Regions from separate parts of the Paeniglutamicibacter selenitireducens genome, predicted to be linked through region 1. Evidence: riboswitches for the same ligand, from Rfam matches in the RefSeq annotation. Region 1 holds a riboswitch; each other region holds the start of a gene.
The links. A riboswitch is a leader RNA that binds a small molecule or an ion and turns the genes downstream of it on or off. The one in region 1 is predicted to bind S-adenosylmethionine.

Region 1 (2,193 bases):
GTCATTTCCAGCGGGGCGCGGGACTCGTCGCCGCGGGCCAGCACGAACGAGGCGGCCGTGCTGATGGCGCCGTCGGCGTCGGCAAGGTCCGCGAAGCGGGTGGGCAGCGCGGAGAGCGCGACGGTGGCATCGAGCACCTGGTCGTAGTAGGCGAAGTCGCCGGGCAGCGAGGCGTCGGCGGCACCCAGGCCCAGGGCGGCCAGCGTGGCCAGGTTTGCCTGCTGCAGGTCGCGGGCCGCGGTGTGCAGCGCCGCCTCGTCGGTGCGCTTGGCCCAGTGGGACTCGAGGGCCTTCTTGAGCTCGCGGTTCGGGCCGATGCGCGGGTAGCCGAGGATGGATGCTGCGGGGAAGGTTGGCTTCGTCATGGTGTTTCTCCTTGGGTGTTGAACGTGGGGGAAAGAGTCGGTGGGGATTGGTGCGGGCCCGGCGCGCCTAGACGGCGGCGCGGGCCGCCCAGGAATTGACGACCTGGGCGCGGGTGCGGGGCAGTTCGAGCCGTTCGATGACATCGAGTGACCCGCGGTGGTCGTTGAAGGTGTACAGGTGGACCCCGGGGGCCCCGTCGTCGAACGCGCGCCGCGCCAGCGTGACGGCGGCGGTGACCCCGAGGTGGTGGCGTTCGGCGTCGCTGCCCGCGGTTTCCAGCGCGTGTGCCAGCACCGGGTCCGGTTCGACGCCCGTCATCGCTGCCAGCCGGTTCAGCCGCTTCAGCGAGTTCAGCGGGATGACCCCCGGGATGATCGGGATGGACACCCCGGCGCGGCGTGCCGCGTCGACAAGGTGGGTGTACTCCTCCGGGCGGAAGTACACCTGGGTGATCGCGTAGTTGGCCCCGGAGCGCTCCTTGGCCAGCAGCACCTCCACGTCGTGCTCGAACGACGGGGACTCGGGGTGCCGGATCGGGTAGGCCGCCACACCCACGCCCAGCCGGCCGCCGGCCAACGCCGCCGAGTGCTCGGACTCGACCTCGCGGATGAGCTCGATGAGGTAGCGGGCGAACGGGAACTCCCCGCGCCACCCGTCGGGGTCGGTGGGCAGGTCCCCGCGCAGGGCCAGGACCCCGCGCACCCCGAGCGAGATGAAGTGGCGGATCAGGTTCTCGAGGGACTGGCGGCTCTCCCCCACACAGGTCAGGTGCGCCAGCGGGCGCAGCCTGGTGTTCTGGATGAGGTGTTCGATGAGTTCCAGCGAGGCCCGGCGGCGTGCATGGGTGCCGGAGTAGGTGACCGACACATAGTCGGGGCTCGAGGCCTGCAGCGCCTCGATGCTGTTGAAAACGCCCTCGGTCGCGTCGCGGTTCACCGGCGGGTACAGCTCGTAGGACAGTGACGGCGGGGCCGCGGACGGTGCAATGCTCATGTGTTTCTCCTCGTCAGAACGAGGGAGGCCCCAGGTACGCCACAATAGCCGCGACCCTCCGGGACGGAGGTGCGCGGCGATGGTGAGCGGGTTGTGAAGCGGCTCCATCGCTTCTGGCCTTAGCACCCTCGAGGACGGACGCCCCGCACGGGGGAATCCATCGAACCGATGGTTGCTGCGGCGTCAACGAGCCAGATCTCTCAGCCGCTCTTGATGGTTGATGCATTCATCATGTTCCAGGTTCCGCCCGGCGTGCAAGGCGCCTGGCGCGCACCGCGTCACGCGGGGCAAAAACGCTTCACATGACGTTTTCCGCCCCGCTCCGCGGCACCGCCCGACGCCTTTGTGACGCTGGTGGTTCGGTGAATCCCGCGGATTTGCGGCGATCCGACGCCATTGCGTTACTTTCGCCGCCAAGTGTGAAGCCAGTGTGACGGTCGGGCGTGCCGCCTCCCCGCACCGGCTTCCCGCGCCTCCCGGTGCCGGGGAGCCGGCACCGGTTCCCCCGCCGGCACGCCGCGATGCCCCGCGACACCCCCGGCGCGTTCCGCGGCAGGTGCGCGGCCGGGCCCCGGCACCGAACTAGGCTGGGTCGCACCATGGATACCAGGCAGAAGACCCACCAGGGCGGCGGACGCGGCCGCTCCATCCCCGAGGCCATGCGCGCCGGCGAGGACGAATTCCGCATCGACATCGAACGCATCAGGTTCTCCCCCTACTTCTCCCGGCTCTCGGCCGTCACGCAGGTCATCCCGCAGGCGGGCGCCGGCACCATGGTGCACAACCGGCTCACGCATTCGCTCAAGGTCTCCGCAGTGGCACGCTCCATCGCCA
Region 2 (2,193 bases), on a different contig from region 1:
GCGTTACCGGCGTTTCCGTTCAGGAACAGCGCAAGATCGCACAGGCCATCAAGAACGCGCGTGAAGTAGCCTTGCTGCCTTACTCCGGCGCTGGCCGCGGCTAAGGAAGGTATACAAACATGGCAAAGCTCATTCTGACCCACGAAGTTACCGGCCTCGGTGCCGCAGGCGACATCGTTGAGGTGAAGAACGGTTACGCACGTAACTACCTTCTCCCGCGTTCGTTCGCCATCACCTGGACCCCGGGCGGTGAAAAGCAGGTGGAGTCGATCAAGGCTGCACGTGCCGCTCGCGCCGTTGCGTCCCTGGAAGAAGCACAGGCTCTCGCCGCCGCTATCTCCGCCAAGCCGGTCAAGCTGTCCGTCAAGGCTGGCGCTACCGGTCGCCTCTTCGGCACCGTCAAGACCGACGACATCGCCAAGGCTGTTGCAGCCGCCGGCGTTGGCGCGATCGACAAGCGCAACATCGAGATCAACGACCACATCAAGTCGACGGGTAACTACTCGGCGACCGTGCGCCTGCACACCGATGTGTCCGCGACCATCTCGCTGGTAGTCGTAGCCGCAAAGAAGTAATTCGCTGCGGATCCACCGCTCTTCGGGGCTGTGGGCACTGGGGACCCCACCTTCGGGTGGGGTCCCCAGTGCTTTAACGGGCCAGGTCGCTGCGGTTCCGGGGGAGTGGACGCCCAAGCGGGAACTTTTGCGGCAGACTATCGATACCCGGGCACGGAAAGCGAGATATTGTCGCAGATTCTTCGATTCTTACCCTCCGTTAACCAATGTGTCGAAACAATCTTTGACTGGAGCTAAACCTTTCTCCTAACGTTAGTCATGAATCAAGAGTGTCAACGGAAAAGCCCTGGCTTGTTGACCGGCAACCCTCTCACGGTAGTGGGGTGCTCCAGGTGACGATTCGGCCCGCGGGACCCCGGGGGCAAGTACCGCACACCCAGGAACAGGCTGCTGCGCATCGGGCGCATGCGTGATCCGAGGTGCGCACGACGCCGAAGGACCGATCCATGACGCTTGCCACAGACCTCACCCCCAACACCTTGCGCAACGTATTCGCCCAGCATCCCTCGGGCGTTGCGGCTTTGTGCGCCATCATCGACGGAGAGCCGCAGGGCATCGTCGCTTCTTCGTTCACCGTGGGCGTCTCGATGGATCCACCCCTGGTGATGTTCGCCGTGCAGAACACCTCGCGCACCTGGCCGGTGATCCGCTCCAGCGCCCGTATCGGGGTGTCGGTGCTCAGCGAGAAGAACGAGGGCGTGTGCCGTCAGATCGCGTCCAAGACCGGCGACCGCTTTGCGGGGCTTCGCCTTGATTCGACCGACGAGGGCGCGCTGCTGCTCCACGATGCCAGCCTGTGGCTGGATTGCTCGGTGGAGCAGGAGATTCCCGCTGGCGACCACCACGTCGTGCTGCTGCGGGTCCACGGCCACCAGACGAGCGACGCGTCGGAGTCCCCGCTGGTCTTCCACGGATCCGCATTCCGCCGCCTGGAAACCGGGCAGCTCGTCTCCTGAGACGTTCCCCGCGCAGTGCACGAGCCTGCCGGGCCCTTGTCCGACCAAACTGGTTAGGCCGTGGCCCGGCGGGCTCGTGCCGCATGCGGCGGCAGGATTCGCTGTCGGCCTCAGGACGGGTCGTGGACGGTGTCCACCATGTGGCGGTAGCCACGCCGCGCAAGTTCCGCGAGTACCGCGAGGTCGACGTCGCCGAGCTTGTTGACGTACAGGCAGGAGGCGCCTCGCTTGTGCTTTCCCAGCGCGGCCAGGAGGTCCTCGGACTCGGGGGCGATGGTCAGGCCGTAGAGGGCCAGGTTCGTGGAGCGTGGCGAGAAGCCGATTGCCGCGGCGTCGCCCTCTCGTCCCGAATCGTACTTGTAGTGGTAGGAGCCGAACCCGACGATGGTTGGCCCCCACATGGTCGCGGGCTGCCCGGATACTTCTTCCATCATTTCCAGCAGAGCTTGTGCATCGGAGCGCCGGACAGGATGTTCGACGGAGGCGATGAACTCGTGCGGATCAACCGGAGTGGGTGCGGTTTTGTTGACGGCCATGCGAGCCAGTATTGCAGCGGTTCCGAGGCGCATCAACCTCAGTCATCCCCAGATTTCCGTGACCCATGTGGATAGCTGTGGATAGTTTGTGGGTAACGGGAGAAAGCCGCGGGGATTAACCCCGGA
Region 3 (2,193 bases), on a different contig from region 1:
CACCGAAACCGCCCGCGAATCATGGGTCGCCTCCGGGGCACGGGCCCGGGACCTCATGCGCGAACGGCTGTCCACCTGGGACCCCGAGGAAATCGAGCGCTTCGCCGACCTGCTCGCCCGCCTGAATTCCAACGACGCCAACGCCTGATCCACACCTGCCGGACACCCCGGTCCCAGCACAGGAGGACCCATGACCCAGTACCCCGACCCGATGCGCGGCCAGCAGCTCGCCCAGACCTCGATGATCCTGGGCATCCTCTCCATTTTCGTCCCCCTGGTCGGCATCGTCCTGGGCATCATCGCCATCAACAAGGCCAACGAGGCGGAACAGCTCAACGCCGACGCCACCGTCGGCAGGGTAACGGGCTGGGTCGGGACCATCCTGTGGATCCTCTCCGTGATCCCGCTCCTGCTGCTGATCCCCTTCATTTTCATCGCCGCCTTCTAGGCCGGCCCGGCCGCCGGGCGGCCGCAGCGAGGGGCCCGCACGGTGAACATGTGACCTTTTCGTTAGGGTACACACCCGCGGTTTTCCCCAGTTCGTGGTCAAACCCCGGTACGCTCGAGAGCCGGGGACACCGTTCCCGGAAACCAATCACTTGTGCCAGATTCTTTCGCATGGAGGAAATATGACCCAGCCAGCAGACAACACCCCGCAGTACAACGGTGCAAACCCGTACCAGGGTGCACCCGCCTACACCCAGAACAGCCCGGAGCAGCTGCGCGGCTCCCAGCTCGCCCAGACCTCGATGATCCTGGGCATCCTCTCGCTCTTCGTCGTCGGCATCATCCTCGGCCCGATCGCGATCTCGAAGGCCAAGCAGGCCGAACAGCTCAACGTGGCGGCCACCGTTGGCAAGGTGACGGGCTGGATCGGCACGATCCTGTCCCTGCTCTCCATCGTCGGGTTCATCATCCTCATGGTCGTCGCAACCACCACCGCTGCAGGCGCCGCGAGCTTCTCGTAACCCCCTGCTGCATCGATCCGGCGGTTCACCCAGTGCTTCACTGGTTGGCCGCCGTTTCCCGTTAACCGGCATGCCTGCGGTGCATGACGCCCCGTGAAGCGGGCGCTTGCCCCGCGGCGGGGCATCGGGAAGACTCGACACCAGAATCACGAGTTCCAACCATTCACGACCCTGGTCGGTTGGACGGCAACCCCCTTCGTCATAGCGGGGTGCTCCAGGTGAAGATTCGACGCCGTCCAACCGGACCGGCGTAAGTATGGCGACGTGATTGGCACGCGCCACCACGGAAGGATCGATCCCCCATGTCAGAGACCCTGCTCGAAACCACCCCGGACCTCCTGCGCGCCGAGAAGCTCAATGCCGCCGGAAACGCGTGGGGTGGGCGCATCGCCGCAAACACCGCCAACGCGTCGCTGACGTTCACGGCGAATGGCACGGCCGTCGGCTCGGTGGCCACCGAGGTGACGGCGGGCAAGCACCGCTTCCTGGTCGACGAGCCCGTCGGCCTGGCCGGGGACGACGCGGCTGCGAGCCCCGTCGAGTACGCGCTCGGCGCGCTGATCGCCTGCCAGGTGGTCGTCTACCGCCTCTACGCCCACCAGCTGGGGCTCAAGATCGATTCGCTGGAGATCGACGCCGCGGCGGACCTCGATGTGCGCGGGCTCTTCGGCATCGACGAATCCGTGCGCCCCGGCTTCGGCGCTGTCCGGCTCACGGTGAAGGTCTCGGGTCCCGAAACCCGCGAACGCTACGAGGAGCTGCAGGCCGCGGTCGACGCGCACTGCCCGGTCTTCGACATCGTCGCGAACCCCACGCCGATCTCCGTCGAGCTGGTCGTCGCCGGCTAGGGCCCGGCAGGCACCCCGGGGGCCATCCGCCGACACTGCGGGTGGCCCCCTTTTTCGTTGTTCGTGCGGCATCCGGGCGGCTTGTCCCTATACCACAGTGCTTCCCGGCCGCCGCGGCCGGGGCATCCCTCAGGCGCCCCCACAGGGTGCCCCGATTCACTTTTTGTGACGAACGCCCGTCATAATAGTTAGTGTCGCGTCGTTGGATCCGGGCATCCGGACGGTATCAACGAGCGAGAATTCCGGGCCCCGGGGGCCCAGATCACCGACTTCGGCATGGTCGTGATCCAGATAGACCACTGCCGGAAAGCTAGCAATGCATCAGCAATACTGTGCCTCGGGGCGAACAAGGGCCAGGTTATCCATTCGATCATCTG
Region 4 (2,193 bases), on a different contig from region 1:
GCCCTGCACAGCCAGCAGCACCAGCTGGAAGATCGCGGACTCCGGGTCGTTGACCTGCTGCTCCTCGGGCAGCAGGGTGTCGACAGGAACATCCTGGAACGTCGTGGAGCCGGTGCCTGTGAGCTGCTGGCCGAAGCCGTCCCAGTCGTCGTAGATCTTGACGCCGGAACGCTGCGTGGAGACGAGCGCGATCTGGCGGCCGGCCAACGTGGGGTGGGACGCCGCAACGGCAACCCAGTCGGCGTAGATGGTGCCGGTGCAGTAGTACTTTTCGCCCGTCACGAACCAGTGGTCGCCGCGCTGCTCGAGCGTGGTGTTGAGCGAGCCCAGGGGGTTTCCGCCGCGTTCGGTGTAGGCGTTGCCAACGATCTGGCCAGCGGCGATCCGTTCGGTCCAGCGGCTGCGCACCGCGGGGTCCCGGAGGGTGAGCGCGGATTCGACGAAGGCGATGTGCGCACGCCACAGGTGGGCCACCTGGGAGTCGGCTTCGGCGAGTTCGATGAGCAGGCGGAAGAGGTCGCTCAGGCTTGCCCCGTAGCCGCCTTCGCTGACGGGGATGCGCAGGGCACCGAAGCGCTCGCGGTTGAGCCATCCGACCTGCTCGTACGGCAGGGTACGGGTGGCATCCCGCTGGCTGGCACCCTCGGCAATCCGGGCGAACACGGGACGGAACACTGCGGCGAGTTCGTCGTAGTGGCCGTTGGCGGGAACCCCGGGGGTGAGCTTGAGCAGGTGCCGGGCCGGCGCGTTGCTTGCCAGCGCTTCCAGCGAGACGGACCCGAAGATGTTGGGGTCGGTTTCGACATCGAAGGTGTGCAGGGGTGACTCGGCAGCCATGATTTGATCTCCATCGACTCTGGCGTGAGCACCTACCGCCCAATGAAGGGGAGGGGTTGCTGCGGCGTCATGGAGCCAGATCTCTCGGCCGCTCTGGATGGTTGTTGATGACATTTCTACAAGAGCCGCGTCATGTGGCGCAAACGAACGCCGTCACAATTGTTCTTCTGAAGGGCATGTCCTACCCCTTGCTTGCGTCATCCTTCGACGATAGCCTAAGCAAAATTGTCAGGTGAGAAGCCAAAAATCCGTTCTGCGGAGCGTGCGCTTTCGCCTAATTGCGGTGCGCTGAAAGGAAACGCTGTGGCAAGTGTCGGATTGCTTTATGTCGGTGCCGTGCTGTTCATCAACGGTCTCATGCTCCTGGGAAAGGTGCCCGGCAAGTCGGCAGCAATCCTGAACTTCGCGGTGGGCATCATGCAGGTGGTGTTCCCTACCATCATCCTGATCCAGTCCAACGGGGACCCCGCTGTCGTGTTCGGCGCCTCCGGCCTGTACCTCTTCGGGTTCACCTACCTGTACGTGGGGCTGAACCAGATCTTCGACCTCCCGGGAGAAGGACTCGGCTGGTTCTCGCTCTTCGTGGCCGGCGTTGCCGTGGTCTTCGGGGTCCTTCAGTTCACCCAGGTCGGAGACCCGCTCTTCGGTGTCATCTGGTTCATTTGGGCACTGTTGTGGACGCTCTTCTTCCTTCTGCTGGCGTTGGGCAAATCGTCCCTGAACGACTTCACCGGGTGGTTCACCGTCATTGTCGCCCACCTGACAGGCACGATCCCCGCGCTGCTGCTGCTCAGCGGCAGCTACACCAGCACGAGCCTCGAGGCCGGCATCATGGCCGTCCTGGGCGTCGTCGCCATTGTGGTCGCCTACGCATTGTCCCGGCGGAACAGTGGATCCACGGTCCCCGCCCCCGGCGAGCTCCCGGTGGCTCCCCGCGCCTAAGCCCACACCCCGCACTCCGCACTCCGCACCGAAAGGATGCAGCATGCCGCTCTATGATTTCCGTTGCCCCGAAGGAACTGTCTTCGAGTCAACATTCCCGATGATGGACGTACCGGATGCCCTCGAGTGCCCGGAGTGCCGGCAACCGGCGCGGCGCCAAATGAGTGCCCCGCGCCTGTCGATCGCCAACACCGCCGCCTACAAACTCGTGGACTCGACAAAGCGCAGCGCCCACGAACCAGCCGTCGTCTCGGGGCTTCCCGGGGCGGCCAAGAAACCAACGAGGTACACCAGCAACCCCCTGCACCAGAAACTCCCGCGCCCCTAAGCAGGTGCCGGGTCCACCCACCCAAGTACGACATCGTTTAAGGAGAAGCACCCATGCCTGAAGTGATATTTCCGCTCGATTCGACC

Region 2: linked by a shared signal. The riboswitch ahead of ACSYDW_RS15475 (flavin reductase family protein) and the one ahead of ACSYDW_RS09835 (methylenetetrahydrofolate reductase) in region 1 are both predicted to bind S-adenosylmethionine.
Region 3: linked by a shared signal. The riboswitch ahead of ACSYDW_RS04710 (OsmC family protein) and the one ahead of ACSYDW_RS09835 (methylenetetrahydrofolate reductase) in region 1 are both predicted to bind S-adenosylmethionine.
Region 4: linked by a shared signal. The riboswitch ahead of ACSYDW_RS00080 (acyl-CoA dehydrogenase family protein) and the one ahead of ACSYDW_RS09835 (methylenetetrahydrofolate reductase) in region 1 are both predicted to bind S-adenosylmethionine.

What each region holds. Positions count from the first base shown of each region.
Region 1 covers NZ_JBPULF010000004.1:196,416-198,608, forward strand. Annotated here, with positions in the region: gene metE (5-methyltetrahydropteroyltriglutamate--homocysteine S-methyltransferase) at 1-365, opposite strand, end outside; gene ACSYDW_RS09835 (methylenetetrahydrofolate reductase) at 433-1,359, opposite strand; SAM riboswitch class I at 1,461-1,579, opposite strand; gene ACSYDW_RS09840 (deoxyguanosinetriphosphate triphosphohydrolase family protein) at 1,959-2,193, shown strand, end outside.
Region 2 covers NZ_JBPULF010000009.1:163,907-166,099, forward strand. Annotated here, with positions in the region: gene rpsR (30S ribosomal protein S18) at 1-104, shown strand, start outside; gene rplI (50S ribosomal protein L9) at 120-575, shown strand; SAM riboswitch class IV at 837-949, shown strand; gene ACSYDW_RS15475 (flavin reductase family protein) at 1,022-1,531, shown strand; gene ACSYDW_RS15480 (DUF1801 domain-containing protein) at 1,642-2,067, opposite strand.
Region 3 covers NZ_JBPULF010000002.1:269,876-272,068, forward strand. Annotated here, with positions in the region: gene ACSYDW_RS04695 (MarR family winged helix-turn-helix transcriptional regulator) at 1-148, shown strand, start outside; gene ACSYDW_RS04700 (DUF4190 domain-containing protein) at 191-448, shown strand; gene ACSYDW_RS04705 (hypothetical protein) at 630-968, shown strand; SAM riboswitch class IV at 1,113-1,231, shown strand; gene ACSYDW_RS04710 (OsmC family protein) at 1,271-1,816, shown strand.
Region 4 covers NZ_JBPULF010000001.1:14,663-16,855, reverse strand. Annotated here, with positions in the region: gene ACSYDW_RS00080 (acyl-CoA dehydrogenase family protein) at 1-837, opposite strand, end outside; SAM riboswitch class I at 845-941, opposite strand; gene ACSYDW_RS00075 (AmiS/UreI family transporter) at 1,141-1,779, shown strand; gene ACSYDW_RS00070 (FmdB family zinc ribbon protein) at 1,823-2,107, shown strand; gene fmdA (formamidase) at 2,161-2,193, shown strand, end outside.